One region of the Arthrobacter sp. CAN_A6 genome, then DNA from elsewhere that is predicted to be linked to it. Evidence: riboswitches for the same ligand, from Rfam matches in the RefSeq annotation. Region 1 holds a riboswitch; the other holds the start of a gene.

Evidence for each region. A riboswitch is a leader RNA that binds a small molecule or an ion and turns the genes downstream of it on or off. The one in region 1 is predicted to bind S-adenosylmethionine.
Region 2: linked by a shared signal. The riboswitch ahead of IWX75_RS06830 (LLM class flavin-dependent oxidoreductase) and the one ahead of IWX75_RS02350 (ABC transporter substrate-binding protein) in region 1 are both predicted to bind S-adenosylmethionine.

Annotation. Positions count from the first base shown of each region.
Region 1 covers NZ_JADOUV010000001.1:462,152-469,914, forward strand. The annotation lists gene IWX75_RS02330 (ABC transporter ATP-binding protein) at 1-287, shown strand, start outside; gene IWX75_RS02335 (energy-coupling factor transporter transmembrane component T family protein) at 284-1,081, shown strand; gene IWX75_RS02340 (amino acid ABC transporter ATP-binding protein) at 1,129-1,866, opposite strand; gene IWX75_RS02345 (amino acid ABC transporter permease) at 1,863-2,627, opposite strand; gene IWX75_RS02350 (ABC transporter substrate-binding protein) at 2,635-3,558, opposite strand; SAM riboswitch class IV at 3,738-3,855, opposite strand; gene IWX75_RS02355 (aminodeoxychorismate lyase) at 3,944-4,822, opposite strand; gene IWX75_RS02360 (chorismate-binding protein) at 4,879-6,930, opposite strand; gene IWX75_RS02365 (LysE family transporter) at 6,938-7,558, opposite strand; gene IWX75_RS02370 (methyltransferase domain-containing protein) at 7,692-7,763, opposite strand, start outside.
Region 2 covers NZ_JADOUV010000003.1:117,871-125,633, reverse strand. The annotation lists gene IWX75_RS06835 (SDR family oxidoreductase) at 1-21, opposite strand, end outside; gene IWX75_RS06830 (LLM class flavin-dependent oxidoreductase) at 274-1,665, opposite strand; SAM riboswitch class IV at 1,703-1,816, opposite strand; gene IWX75_RS06825 (hypothetical protein) at 1,964-2,518, opposite strand; gene IWX75_RS06820 (LLM class flavin-dependent oxidoreductase) at 3,016-4,119, opposite strand; gene IWX75_RS06815 (glycerophosphodiester phosphodiesterase family protein) at 4,449-5,669, opposite strand; gene IWX75_RS06810 (maleylpyruvate isomerase family mycothiol-dependent enzyme) at 5,953-6,804, shown strand; gene IWX75_RS06805 (SDR family NAD(P)-dependent oxidoreductase) at 6,818-7,579, opposite strand; gene IWX75_RS06800 (acetamidase/formamidase family protein) at 7,602-7,763, opposite strand, start outside.

The DNA of each region.
Region 1 (7,763 bases):
TCGATCATCTCCGTGCGGCAAATCCCTTCACCCTGTCCGGTGGGGAGAAACGGCGGCTGTCAGTGGCCACCATGCTCGCAACCAGCCCCGACATCCTGGTGCTCGATGAGCCGACATTCGGACAGGATGCAGGAACCTGGGCGGAGCTCGTCGGTCTGCTGCGGGAACTGGTCAGCGGGGGCGGCTGCGTCGTCTCGGTCACCCATGACACCGACTTCACTGAAGCGCTCGGCAACCGTGTCCTCGACGTCGGGGCCATTGTCGACACCCGGCGGGATACGCCATGAGCAGTGACATCCTCACGCCGTCGCTGACGGGCAGCGCGCTGATCCGCGCCAATCCGCTTTCCAAGCTCTTCGCCGCCGGAGTGATCACCGCGGTGGTGATGCTCAGCATCGACTGGGTCAGTGCTGCGGTAGCCCTCGGGTGTGAGATCCTGCTGATGCCGTTGCTCGGCATCAGTGTCCGCGGTCTGCTGCTCCGGGCCTGGCCCCTGCTCATCGCGGCGCTGGTGGCCGCCTACGGCACGGCACTGCTCGCCGAAAAGACAGGCGACGTACTGCTGGAGATCGGTCCGGTTCTGTTCACCGAGGGGTCCGTGTCCGCGGGATTCGCCATCGGGATCCGGGGCCTCGCGCTGGCCCTGCCCGGCATTTTCCTTGCCGTCTCCACCGACCCGACCGATCTGGCCGATGCCCTCGCGCAGAAGCTGCGCGCGCCGCACCGCTTCGTGCTCGGCGCGCTCGCGGCACTGCGCCTGGTGGGCCTTCTGGTGGAGGAGTGGCAGACCCTCGGGCTCGCACGTCATGCCCGCGGTGCAGGAGCCGAAGGAAACGCGCTGGTACGCACGCGCAACTTCCTCGGCCAGGCCTTCGGCCTCCTTGTACAGGCGATCCGGCGTGCCACCCGACTCGCGGTCGCCATGGAGGCGCGGGGATTCGGGGCGGGCCCGCGTACCTGGGCCCGCGAGAGTAGATTCAGCTCGCTCGACGCGGTCGTCGCGGCGGGAGGTGTGGGAATCGCCGCTGCTGCACTGACGGCGGCCCTGCTGGCCGGGACCTGGAGCTTCCTCCTGTCCTGATACCGGAAGGGCCGCCGCGAAATGCACCCGGCGGCTGATGGAAATCCCTAGAGCACGTCCGAGAGGAATGACTTCAGCCGCGGGGTCTGCGCGTTGTCGAAGAGGGCCGCGGGCGGCCCGCTTTCGACCACCACACCGCCGTCCATGAACGTGACGGTGTCGGAGACGTTCCGGGAGAAGCCCATCTCATGCGTCACCACCACCATGGTCATGCCGGCCGTCGCGAGGTCGGCCATGAGCGCAAGGACGCCCTTGACGAGTTCCGGGTCCAGCGCCGAGGTCGCCTCGTCGAAGAACATGACCTCGGGGTCCATGGCAAGGGCCCTGGCGATGGCGACACGCTGCTGCTGGCCGCCGGACAGGTTGGCAGGGCGAACCTCCGCCTTGTGCTTCAGCCCCACCTGGTCGAGTTGGGCGAGTGCCTTCTCGCGCGCCTCGTCCGCGGACATGCCGCGGAGCTTCCGCAGTGCCAGTGAGACGTTGTCCACGACGGTCTTGTGCGGGAACAGGTTGAACTGCTGGAACACCATGCCGATGCGGCGGCGCAGTTCATCCGGATTGTCCTTGAGGACCGAGCGCCCGTCGAGCAGGATGTCGCCCTGGTCCGGTTCGATGAGCCGGTTCAGGACCCGCAGCAGGGTCGACTTGCCCGAGCCGGACGGACCGATCACCGAGGCCGTGGTGCCGCGCTCCACGTGCAGGTCGATACCGCGGAGCACATGGTTGGAACCGAAGGAGAGGTGGAGGTTGCGCCCGGTCAGGGTGCCTGATTCAAGAGTGCTCATGTTCTTGCTCCTTCGCCGATCCGTGCGGCAATATCATCGGGTTCGGGCTTCTCCCGCTTACCCATCCGCAGACGGTTGTCGATGTAGTTGACCAGGTGCGTCAGCGGAACGGTGAGGCACAGGTACAGCGCTGCCGCCGCGATGAGCGGTGAGAGGTTGCCCGTGTTGCTTGCCGCGTCGTTGCCGATGCGGAACAACTCGCGCTCACTGGCCAGCAGTCCGAGGAAGTAGATCAGGGAGGATTCCTTGATCAGGGCGATGAACTGGTTCACCAGGGCGGGCAGGACGCGACGGACGCCCTGGGGGATGACCACCAGTTGCATCGAGGAGCGGTAGCTGAAGCCCAGTGCGCGGGACGCCTCGAGCTGGCCCTTCTCGACGCTCTGGATGCCGGAGCGGAAGATCTCCCCGATGTAGGCGGCGGCCATGAGCGACAACGCCAGGATGCCCATCGGGAACGGGCTCGTGCTGCCGGTCAGTTGCCGGAAGAGCGGACTCAGCCCGATCCCGATGAGCAGGATGATGACGACGGCAGGAACTCCCCGGAAGATGTCCGTGTACACGCGTGCGGCCCAGCGAAGCGCCCGGTTCCGCGAAATGCCCATCACCGCGAGGATCATCCCGAGCACCGTCCCGATCACGCCGGAACTGATCGCCAGGATCAGGGTGTTCGGCAGGCCGACGGTGAGGAGTTCCGGAAGGACGGAACCCATTGCCTCCCAGTCGAAGAAGGTCTGCAGGAGCTGTTCGAAGGCGTTCATGCAGGGCCTACTTGGCTTCTACGGCTTTGCTGCCGGGCTTCCAGTCGGTCGGCATTTCGCGTTCCGGGTACCACTCCTGGGTGAGTTCGGCCCAGGTGCCGTCCTCGATCACGGCGTCGAGGCCGGAATTCAGGGCATCGATCAGCGGCTGGTTCTCGCTGTTGACTGCATAGGCGGTGAAGTTCTCCGTGTTGATGATGGTTTCGGCGATGGTGGTGCCGTCACCCTCCTTGACCTGGCCCGTGGCCTGCTGCGACGGGGCCACCCAGGCATCGACCTGGCCGTTCGTCACGTTCGCGTAGACAGTGTTGTAGTCGGCGAAGCGGACGGGCTCCAGGCCCAGGGTGTTCGTCACGTAGTCGTCCTGCACCGTGCCCTGGACGACGCCGATGCGGGTACTCTCCGACAGCGAGTCGAAGCCCGTGATGTCGGAGTCGCTCTTGGCAACGACAGCCATGTAGCCGAAGTCGTAGCCGTTGGTGAAGCCGACGCCTTCGCGGCGTGACGCGGTGGTGGAGATCGAGGAGGAGCCGACGTCGAACTGCTTGTTCTGCACCTGTGCCAGAAGGGCGGAGAAATCGGTCGAGGCGAACTCGACTTCGAGGCCGAGTTCGTCGCCGATGGCGCGGAGCAGCTCGTTGTCGTAGCCGGTGAAGACACCGTTCTCGATGAAGATGTTGGGAGGCGCATCGGAAAGGGTGCCCACGCGGAGGGTGCCCTCGGTGACCAGCCCCAACTTCGAGGTGTCGATCTGGTCCAGCGGTGTGGTTTCCTCGGTGGTGTACTGGTCGAGCGACTGCTGGTCGCTGCCGGCCAGGGCATCGGTGGTAGGGCCGGAGTCGGTGGAATCACTGCTGTTCGAGCCGCACGAGACGGTCAGGGCGAGCAGGGGGACGGTGAGGGCTGCAAGGACTTTTCGGGACAGGTTCATGGCTTCCTTCGATGGACGCGGCCCGGGTTACGGGCGTGCGGAATCAGGGACGGGATGTTTCAGGGGGTGCCGGATGACGGCGGACGATGCTCGGCTCTGCTGCTTACTCGGGTGACACGCTCGCTGCTCCAGGCTGTGCGGGCGTTCGGCGGCCATTGCCTTTCGGGCTGACCGGCATTCCGCCGTACTTGCCTACCGGGGGACTTGGCCCGGCGGCCGAATCTTCACCTGGAGCACCCCACTACGGGAGAGGGTTGCTGTCCAGCCGGCCAGGGCCCGTGGCTGGAACTCTTGATTGTGTAACAACGTTATATGATGGCGCGGCGCAGGACAAAATGAACGGGCAACACTGCGTAAGGAAGCTTCTCGGAAGACGGACTGTGTGCTATGTGAACCGGTCCACGAGCTCCGACAGCTCGCGGGTCAGCTCCTCCGAGGTGGCGATGGGCGTGCCATCGATGGCGGTGACCGGCGTCAGCAGGCGCACGCTCGAAATCAGCCACACCGCGTCCGCCTCGAGCAGGTGATGCGGTTCCAGCGGCCCGTAGCCCAGATCCCAGCCGCTCCCGTGCGCAGCCTTGAACAGTGCTCCCTGGGAGGTCCCGGGAAGGATGCCGCTTTCGAGCTGCGGCGTCAGCAGGGTCTTGGCCGCGCCCTGACGGCGCGCGAGGAGGACAGTGGACGTCGGACCCTCGAGGACCTTTCCGTCCGACGACGTGAAGATGACGTCGTCGGCGCCGCGGGACTTCGCGTAGCGGACCGCGGCCATGTTGACGGCATAGGAGAGCGTCTTGGCGCCCATCAGGAGCCACGGCGCGCGCTGAGCAACCGTGCTGTCGTAGCCACGTTCGAGGAGCAGGACTTCCACTCCGGCCTGCTGCTGCTGCCGGATGCCGGCGGGTACGGGTGACACCTGGACCCAGGCGGTGGGTTCGGCTGCGCCTTCCGTGCCGCGGGTCGCGACGAGCTTGACCACTGCTTCGGACCCCGCTGGTCGGGTGGCGGTGAACTCGTCCAGGGCGGTGCGGATGGCGCGGCTCCAGGCATCAGCCACCGGGATGGCGAGGTCGAGGGCGGCAGCCGAGGACGCCAGCCGTTCGAGGTGGGCCCGCTCCTTGCGGGGCACGCCGTCCACGGCCAGCAGCGACTCGAAGATGCCGTCACCACGCGTGGCTCCGAGGTCGTTGGCCATGAGCTGCGGCTTCGACGGATCGACTATGCGGCCGTCACCATGCGCTGAGTCGAGGAACACCAGAACAGTCATGGGGCCAGCTTATCCAACGTGGTCAACGAAGCTACCTCGAGAAACTTCGGGGAACATCAGGCATCGTCGGGGAACACCGCACCGAGGCCGGAGAGCACTCCGAGTGCTTTCGTCCGCACTTCCTCCCACTCTTCGGAAGGCACCGAATCAGCGGTGATGGCGCCGCCGACTCCGAGGCTGAGGCGCGCGCCGTCGTCGGTGTGTTCGATCACCAGGGTGCGGATGACGACGGCGAGGTCAGCGGCGCCGGTCAGGGAAAGGTAGCCGGCCGCGCCCGAATAGATTCCACGGGCCCGGCCCTCGAGATGTTCGAGGATGGCCATGGTGCTGATTTTGGGTGCACCCGTCATGGACCCCGCAGGGAAAGCCGAGGCGATCACCTCGGCGCGGGAGGTTCCGGGCTTCAGCTTTGCCTCGATGGTGCTGACCAGCTGGTGCACGGTGGCATAGGTTTCGATGTCGCAGAGGCGGCTCACGGTGACCGACCCCGGGACGGCGTGGTGCGAGAGGTCGTTGCGGAGCAGGTCGACGATCATGATGTTCTCCGCGCGGTCCTTGAGCGAGGCTGCGAGGTCCCGGCGAAGCCCCGCATCGGTCGCCGGATCCGGCGAACGGCCCCTGGTGCCCTTGATGGGTTCGGCCCGGAGGCCGCCGTCGGAGTCGATCCTCAGGAAGCGCTCGGGCGAGGTACTCGCGACGGCGAAGCCGGGCCAGCGGATGAGATGCCCGAACGGTGCCGGGCTCGCACGGCGCAGGCGCAGGTAGGTGGCGAACGGGTCGACCGGGCGCTCCACGACTGACACGAGAGAGGTGGTGAGGCACACCTCATAGGTGTTGCCGTCGGTGATCTGTTCCTGTGCCTGTCGGATCTTGTCGAGGTACCCGGCGCGGGAGTCCCTCACCTCGAAGACCGGCGGTTCGGCGAAGGCCCGTTCGGTCGATTCGGGGACCTGCTGCCCGGTGACGAGAACAGCCTTCCGTACCGCGGCGTGCCAGTCCACGCACCCGGGGTCGGGCGCGCCGTCGTTCAGGCTGAGGAGGAACACCGCGTTTTCCCGGTGGTCGAGAACGACGGCGCGACCGGCGAAGATCAGAGCGGCATCGGGAAGGGGCGAGGAGGAAAGCGAGCCTCCGCCCGTTTCGCGCTTCAGTTCGTAGCCCAGGTAACCGAGCCAACCGAGCGCGAAACCGCACTCGTAGCCGTCGGGGCGTCGGACCACGCGGCGTCCCCAGGCGTCGTCGAGCCAGCGGAAGAAGGGCTCGCGGATGCGCGTTGTCACCGCGCCGGCACTCACCTCGGTGACGCCGTCCGAGTGCTGCGCGCGCTGGCCGAACCGTCCGGCGTCGTCAGCCAGGATGGAGAAACGGCTGCGTTCGGATGCCGGCGTGGCACCGGCATCCGAACTGTCCAGCCATACCGCCGACTTCGAGTTCGGGTAGAGGGCTGCGAACAGCGCCGCGGGATCCGGCACGGCGTCGATCCGCTCCACGCGCAGGTTCAGTCCGCGGCGCGCGGCGCGCTCGACGGACATCAGCCGTTCGCACTGGGGCAGGCTGGTGAGGGCCAGGCGTACGCGGTGCGGGGTGGCCTGCCCCTGGTGCCCCTGGATGACGACGTCGGCGGAGGAGTCGGGGCGATCGGCGTCGAGCCAGGAGGTTTCCTGCTCGGCCCACCGCTCCCAGAACGGCTCGTAGGTTCCGCCGTCGCGTGCCAGGGCGCTGCTCCGGCGGAGCGCTCCGGGAGCCTCCACCCAAAGGACGGCGTCGAGCAGGCCGCGCGCCTCGCGGGCGGCCGCTCCAACACCCTCGACGAGCACGATGTCAGCGGGCGGCGTATGCCTGAGCTCGCCGTCGCGCCCGTTGTCCCAGTCCCAAGCCTGCCAGGACGCATCTTCTCCCGATGCCAGCGGCGTCAGCACCTGCCGGACGTAGCGGTCGATGCCGTCGCGCAGGCCGTCCCACCCCGGGTAGATGTCTTCGAGGTGGAACATGCTCACGGTGTGGTGTTCGCGCAGCAGTGCGGCCAGTTCACCGGCGAGGGTGGTCTTGCCCGCGCCGGAACGGCCGTCGATCGCGACGATGAGCGGTGCATTTCGGGAAGGGATCATGACGGGGTCAGGCCAGCGCAAGCAGGGTGCCCACGCCGACGAACAACGAGCCGAAAGTCCGGTTCATGATCGTCTGTCCGCGGGAGTGCTGCGTGAAGCGGCTGAAGGACCGGGCCGTCGCGGCATAGAAGAACCACATCACCAGCAGGTCGATGGTGATGACGGTGGCCGCGAGCACCGCGTACTGCTCGGCGAGCGGCTGGTCCGTGCGGATGAACTGGGGAATCAGTGCGAGGAAGAAGACGATCGCCTTGGGGTTCAGGAGGTTGACCCACATGCCCCGACGGAACAGCGACAGCGATCCCTCGGTACGCCGCTCCGCAAGGATCTCCTCGTCCAACGCCGGCTTCTGCAGGAACTTCCGGACCCCGAGGTATACGAGGTAGGCCGCTCCGGCATATCGGATCACGTTGAATGCCACCGGCGAATTCGAGACCAGGAGCCCGACGCCGGCTGCTGCCACTCCGATGTGCACCAGGAGGGCGGCCTGCTGGCCGAGGATGCCCCAGATCGACCGCCGAAATCCGACGGTCAGGGCGTTGCTCATGGTGTTGACCGCACCGGCACCCGGGCTGAAACTGATGAGTGCGCCCGCGCCGAGTAGCGCAAGCCAAACCGAGGGATTCACCCTTTCATAGTAAGCAGTGCGCAGCGGTTCGTTTCCCGGCTGGTCGCTGATCCGGATCTTCAGGTGCCGCAGGGGCAGCCCGTCCGAGGCAAATTCTGGAGTGCGTGATCCCGAAGCCGGTTGTCGACCGGGTTCAGGCCCGCGCCAGCACCTCGATGCTGGGGATGAGGAAGACCCCGTCGGGAGCCCTTCCCCAGGTCCGCCA
Region 2 (7,763 bases), on a different contig from region 1:
GATAATCGCAACGCGCGACATGTGAACTCCATTCGTTGGCGTGATTCGTTGGCGTGTTGTTTCCGACGCAATCGCCCCGTGGAGAGCGACGCCACGGGTTCCGCGCCTGGCGAAGCCCTATTCCCGCCTTCCGGCAGGACTTCCAGGCAGCATTTTGGCAGCACTTCCAGCAGAAACGGTTGCTGGTCGCCGGGAATTGGGCAGTTCCGGCTGACCGCGTACTCCACCACCCACCAGAAATGGACGACCTACGCCTGACGAACCGCGCGGGCTTCAGCGGCGGGCGTGCTGGAGGCGGAAGCTGCTGCCACGGTGCTCGTCCGGGAGCCGGTCGCCCTTCCCGAACAGCTTGTTCCGCAGGGTGCCCTCCACGTACTCGGTGGGGTAGGCGCCGCGCTTCTGGAGTTCGGGCACCACGTACGTGATGACGTCCTCGAACGAGCCGGGCGTGACCGCATAGGCAAGGTTGAACCCGTCGACGTCGGTTTCTTCCACCCACGACTGCAGCTCATCGGCGATCTGCGCGCCTGAACCGACCACGCGCGGGCCGAGCCCGCCGATCCCCGCCCACTCGGCGATGTCGCGCACCGTCCAGGGAGCGCCGTCGTCGTTCACTTTCTGGAAATTCGCGACGGCGGAGTGGATGGCGTTGGACTTCACATTGCCGAGGGGTTCGTCGGGATCGTAGACGGACAGGTCGATCCCGAGCCAGCCGGACACGAGCACGAGGGCGCCCTCGTAGCTGACGTACTTCTTGTAGTCCTCGTGCTTGGCGTGGGCCTTTTCCTCGGTCTCGTCGGTGATCACCGTGAGCATGGTGTAGATGCGCACCGAGTACCGGTCGCGGCCGGCGGCCTCGGCGGCGTCGCGGATCTTCGTGACGGCGTCCTTAAGGATGGCCTTGGTGGGCGCACCCACGAACACCGCTTCGGCGTTGCCGGCCGAAAAATCGATGCCCCTCGACGACGCCCCCGCCTGGTAGATGACGGGCGTGCGCTGCGGCGACGGCTCGCTGAGGTGGATTCCCGGCACGGTGAAGTATTTGCCGTCGTGCCCGATCTCATGCACTTTCGACGGGTCGGTGAAGATGCCGTTCTCCACATCCCGGACGACGGCGTCGTCCTCCCACGACCCTTCGAGCAGCTTGTAGAGCACTTCGAGGTACTCGTCGGCGTGGTTGTAGCGCTCATCGTGCTCGAGCTGGTCCTCATTGCCCATGTTGCGGGCAGCCGAGGGCAAGTAGCCGGTGACGACATTCCAGCCCACCCGGCCGTTGGTGAGGTGATCGAGCGTCGAGAGCCGGCGCGCGAACGGATACGGATGCTCATAGGCGGTGCCGGCGGTGACGCCGAAGCCGAGGTGCTCGGTCACGAGTGCCATCGCGGACACCAGCAGGAACGGATCATTGACCGGCGTCTGGGTACCCTGGCGCAGGGTGGCTTCGTTGGAGCCGCCGAAGACGTCGTACGTGCCGAGTACGTCGGCGATGAAGAGTCCGTCGAAGAGGCCCTTCTCGAGGGTCCGCGCGAGCTCGGCCCAGTAGCGGAGGTCCTTGTACCGGTGCGACTGGTCGTCCGGGTGGCGCCACAGCCCCGGCGACTGGTGGCCCACGCAGTTCATGTCGAAGGCGTTGAAGCGGATCTGGCGTGGCGCGTTTGCGGGCATTGCACTCCTCGGATGACCGGGCACCGCCGTTGAGGAAGCGCCGTACTTGCCCGCGCGCATACCGCCGGGCCGAATCCTCACCTGGGGCACCCCACTACAGCGAGAGGGTTGCCGTCCAACGAACCAGGGTTTTGCGTTGGAACTCTTGATTCTTGGTTCCGACCCTAGACGACGCACGACGGCGGCGTCGAGGCGGCAGTGTCATACGGGGACATCTGCACAACGGCGGCGGACCCTGGGATCGTGCGCCCGAAAGGGATTCCCACCTTTCGTGCGCACGATCCGTTTCAGTCCTCGATCAGTGCGTGTCCTCCTTTGGGCAGCTGATGCTCGGATTCCACTGCGCAAAGACTCCTGCCGGGTTATGCTTCCAGACCCATGCGTGGAGGGTGTGCTTGTACGGCGCCTTCGAATCCGCCGCTTCCGAATCGAAGGTGACTCCTCCGAGGACCGGTGCCTTCTTCGCTGTGGAAAGGAACTCCACCGCAACGAGGCGATAGTACTCGTGGTTGCCGTACTTCACCGGCATGTAGACCAGTGCTTCCGGTTTCGAGGCGTCGGTCTTCTTGTCGATCAGCTTGCTCTTCGCGTAGTGCACACCCATCGCGCCCACCCCGGGCAACTCGATGCAATCGGTGACGCGCTCGTAGCCGTCCTTGATGGCCCGATCCAGCCAGTTATAACGCGCGGTGGACCGAACGATCTCATACACCACTTCCTGGCTCGACGCGTGGTCCGATGAGCCTGAATTGCCCGATGATCCCCCATGGGCGAAGGCTGCGCTCGGCGTGAGTCCCGCAGCGAAGACCGCCGTGAACACCATCGCCGTTATTTTGGTTCTTGCTTTGTTCATTTCCTGCTCCAACCCCGAATGACGAATACTCCTAGCGGGATGAAGGCGCCGCAGCCAGGACCGAGGGGTCCTGCCAGCACGTCGAGGGTTTCCGGGAATTGCCGCAGCCTGCGCTGGGCGGCCATCATTCCACGCTGTGTTTGCTACCTCTACCGTTCCTTCGCGCCCTCACTTGGAGGCGCGCTCGTCAACGGCCGGTTGACACTGCAGTCCTCACCCTCTGGGGCTGCACGGTTGGACTCGTCCAGGAGGTCGACGTGGCGATCGGAGGACGCTCCCACGTGGTGGGGGCTTCAGGGTAGGCCTCCGCCAAGAGAGAGGTCAATAGGTAGTCCGACCCTCCTGTGCAGTAGCGGCGACGCCACTGCAGGAGACGCGAACTTTGTTCCCTGCCTCGAGTACCGGGTGTGCCGGAGGGTGAAGAACCCCCGGCGACCCGCCGGTGAACCGGGTTCCACCTGCCGCACGCCCCAGCACGTCCGCGGCCGGCGGCGGCATCAGGCGCTGACAGGCTTCTCGTTGTCGAGCAGCTGCCGCGCGGCTTTGCGGTTCTCATGGGTGGGGCCGTCGGGTACATGTGCCGGACGGCGGGAATCGAGCTCACGCCGAAGCTCGGGGAGAACGAATTCTCCGAACAGGTCCAGCTGCTCAAGGACGGTCTTGAGGGGCAGACCCGCATGGTCGATGAGGAAAAGCTGCCGCTGGTAATCGCCGAAGTACTCCTGGAACGTCAGGGTCTTCTCGAGGACCTCCTGGGGACTACCGACACTCAGCGGGGTTTGCGCGGTGAAGTCCTCCATCGACGGTCCGTGTCCGTAGACCGGGGCGTTGTCGAAGTACGGCCGGAATTCGTTCACAGCGTCCTGCGAGTTCTTCCGCAGAAAGAACTGGCCACCCAGACCCACGATCGCCTGATCCGCCCTGCCGTGCCCGTAGTGCTCGTAGCGCTCGCGGTAGAGGGCAATGAGCTGCATGTAGTGCTCCTTCGGCCAGAAGATGTTGTTGGCGAAGAAACCGTCACCGAAGTAGGCCGCGATCTCGGCCACCTGCGGCGTACGGATCGAGCCATGCCAGACGAAGGGCGCCACGCCGTCGAGCGGCCGAGGGGTAGCGGTGAAGTTCTGCAGCGGCGTGCGGTGCTTGCCCTGCCAGTTGACGACGTCGTTGTCCCACAGTTGCCGGAGCAGGTTGTAGTTCTCCACTGTCAGGTCCACGCTGTCCTGCATGTTCTTGCCGAACCACGGGTAGACAGGGGCAGTGTTTCCCCGACCGAGGACGAGGTCCACGCGGCCATCGGCCAGATGCTGCAGAGTGGCGAAGTCTTCGGCGATCTTCACCGGGTCATTGGTGGTGATCAGCGTGGTGGCGGTGGAAAGGATGATCCGCTCCGTCTGCGCAGCGATGTAGCCGAGGAGGGTGGTCGGGGAGCTGGCGTAGAACGGCGGGTTGTGGTGCTCCCCCGTCGCGTAGACGTCCATGCCGATCTCCTCGACCTTTTTGGCGATGGCGACAGCCGCTCGAATGCGCTCATGCTCAGTGGGGATACGACCAGTGACCGGATCCCTGGTGATGTCGCTGACTGAGAATACGCCGATCTGCATGAGTGCCTCCATCGTTGATTACATGCTTTTGCATCTAATCCTGTAACAGCGCGCAGGCGGAAGTCATTCCCGCAGTCATGCTGCACCAGCCCATCGCCCCCGCCTGGCTCCCGGCCCGAGTGGGCGTGAGCGATGCCGTCAGCTTCGAGTACTTCGGGCGGCGGGTTCCCGCCACAGTCACGGCCGAACCGCTGGTGGACCCGGGCATGACCCGGCTCCGCGGGCAGGCTGCGCCTGTTCCGGCGGCCGGATGCACGGGCAGCTGGTTGCTGAACGGGCCCGGACGGCTTGTCTACTGCTTGGCGAAGACGTCCGGGCGGGCTTTTTCGCTAGTTGGCGAAGACGTCCTGCAGCTTGTCCTGGGGGGCCCAGAGTGCCACGGCGTCGCCGCCGTTGTTCAGTACGGAGGCGGTAAGCCCGTTGTAGTAGGACCCAGCCGTATTGGTGCCCGGCCCGGTGTGGACGCGCAGCTCAGCACCGGGAGCAAGGACGTACCCGTTGCCCACGATGAGCACGTTGTTCGCTGCGTCCCGGACGAGGTAACCGCTGACGTCGATGCTGCGGTTACTGGTATTGCGCAGCAGCACGTACTCGCCGTTCTCCGGCTGGACATCGTCGCCGGCAGGGTTGTTCACCGAGTCCGCAATCTCCACTCCACTACCGGGGAAAACCGGCGTGCCCTGGAGGAGACGGGCATTCTGGATCGGGAAGTCGGTGGTGATGGCGTCGACTCCCAGGGCGAGTGAAGCCTGCACGGCCTCGGGGGAATTGACCGTGTAGACGCCCAGCACCAGTCCGGCAGCCTTCACATCGGCAACGTTCTGCGCGCTCAGCACGCGGTAGTTGGTTCCCACCGAGTCGGCGAATTCCGTCCAGGATTCAAGCACTGCGGGACCGGGAACCACACCGGACAATTGCTGCAGCTCGATCTCGGGAGCCACCTGGGCGAACTTCCGGTTGGAGGCCTCATCGAAACCCAGCACCTGGAGCTTGTGCCCGGCAACCAACTGCTGCCACTTCGGATTCGTCCGCAGTTCATCGGCGACGAGCTGTTCGACGCCCGGAGAGTTGACCGGCGATTTGATCTCGATGTAGACACCGGTGTTGGCCGTGGCGACCTTGGCGGCGTCGTCCAGATGGGGGATGCGCTCGCCCTCGTACCGCTCGTCGAAGTAGGAGCCGGCATCCAGTTGCTGCAACTCGTTCCAGGTGAACGAGGTGATCGGGTTGTTCGCACGCTCCGGGAAGACCTCCTCCACGTTGGTGGTGCGCGCCGGGGTGTCGTCATGGAACAGGAACGGCACGCCGTCGGCGCTGAGCTGTACGTCGATCTCGAAGAAGTCGGCGCCCGACGTGCGGCCGTCCTCGAAGGCCGCCACCGTGTTCTCGGGCGCTGTGCCTGCGGCTCCGCGGTGACCGATGAGTATCGGGGCGCTGTCCTGTGCTCGGGCTTCAGGCTGCGCGACAGCCGCAGGGGCCGCCATCAGCGACAGTCCCACTGCGGTGGTGACGGACATTCCGGTCAGGGTTCGAAGTGTACGAGATGCCATAGAAAGGTTCCCTTCGTTGGAGAGGATCGATGTTTCCCCCGCAACACACGGTTCCCCGCCCCGACATCCCGAAGGACAACTGCGGGTGAACGAGGGATGAAACAGCAGGAGCCGCAGCCCCGCAAGCCTGCCAATCCGGGAAGCCGGCAAGCTCGCGTTCCCGCAAGCCCGGCAAGCTCACGAATCCCGCAAGCCCCGCAAACCGGCGATGAGGGCACTCCCCCGGGAACGGTCGGCTATCCTCGAAGCCATTGACTTGCCGACACCTTAGGACAGGAACTCCGTGACGCTTCCCGCACAGAATCAGACAACGGACCCGGAGCTACTGGCCGCCCTGCTCCAGGCCCGGCAAGGTACCGCGTTCTTCGCCGGTCAGCTCGATCGGCTCGACGACGCCGAACTCGACGGCGCCTCGCTGCTGCCGAACTGGACCCGTCAGCACGTGGTGTCGCACGTCGCCTACAACGCCAAGGCGATTTCCCGCCTGGTCGCCTGGGCCGCCACCGGAGTGGAGACGCCCATGTACCCCTCCGTCGAGGTGCGCAACGACGAGATCACCCACGGCGTGACCCTCGGCCCTGCTGCGTTGCGGAAGCTGTTCCGGGACTCGGCGGAGCAGCTCGACGCCGACTGGGACAACCTTCCCACGGCATCCTGGCGTTCCACCGTCCGGACCATTCAGGGCCGCGAGGTCCCAGCGACGGCGACTGTCTGGATGCGGAGCCGCGAACTGTGGGTGCACGCCGTCGACCTGGACAACGGTGCAGGCTTCGACGACCTTCCGGAGTCGGTGCTGGCTCGACTGCTGGATGACATCACCGGCGCGTGGAGCGCCCGTGGCGCTGATATCGGGTTTGAGATCGAGATCACCGACGACGACGGCGGCACGGTCCGGCAGCTTTCAGGCAACGGACAACCGGAAGCCGGGGAGGTTCGCGGCGACGGCGCAGACCGGCAGAGCGACCCAGCCCACGGCGAAGCGACGGTTATTTCAGGCACGCCGGCCGCCGTCGCCCAGTGGGCAAGCGGCCGCGGAACCTCCGGGATAACGGCCCGCAGGTCGTCCACCCAGGGTGCCGCCGCCCTGTCCGGCACTGTGGCGTCGGAGGTTCCTGCGGCGCCCGCCTGGCTCTGATCCTGGGCACGCGCTAGAACTGGATACCCCGCGACAATCCGCCGTCCACCAGGATGTTGGCGCCCGTGGTACGGCTCGAAAGAGGGCTTGAGACGAACACCACCGTATCCGCGATCTCCTTCGGAGTGCCCATCCGGTGCGTGGGATTGAGCCCCATCGCCATCGAGAAGAGTTCCGGGTTCCCCTTCTGGATGATGTCCCAGGCGCCGCCCTCGTGGAAGGTGTTGCCGGGCGAGACGGTATTGGCGCGGATGCCTTTTTCGGCAAGCTGGAACGCCAGTCCGGCCAGGTACGCAACGAGTGCCGACTTCACCGTTCCATAGGGTCCGGAGGCGAAGTCCACCTCACGCCCCGAAACGCTGGAGATGGCGACGATCGAGGGCGCGGCGCTCTTCTCGAGGTAGGGGAGTGCAGCTTTCACCAGGCGGACCGTGCCCAGAAGGTCCACGCGCAGTGACGCTTCCCAATTCTCCTCGGTGTCGGCGAATGCGAGCGCACTCACATTGCTCACCACCATGTCGAGTCCGCCGAAGTCCTCCCCCACCGACTCCACCCAGCGCATCACCGCACCGCCGTCGCCCATGTCCACGGCGCGTCCGGCGATCCGTACGCCACCTCCTGCGAGCGCGCCCTCGGTTTCGGCGATCTCGTCGGGATTTCGGGCGCAGAAGGCAACGTTCGCGCCCTCTGCGGCAAAGGATTCCACAATGGCCCGCCCGATGCCCCGCGTGCCTCCGGTCACGAGCGCTGTCCTGCCCTTCAGCTGTAGATCCATGGCTCCTCTTTCATCAATGGGGTCAAATGAGCTGTGCGCCTCGTTGGCGCAGGTCCGCATGCATGCCGCCGTAGGAATGGGCTTCCGGGAAGAGCTGCTTCGCCGCCTTCACCACCACGCTGTAGTTGGCGTCCACCGCGTTGGCGATCGGGGCGAGTGCGGTCTGGGTGAGCAGCTGGTAGGC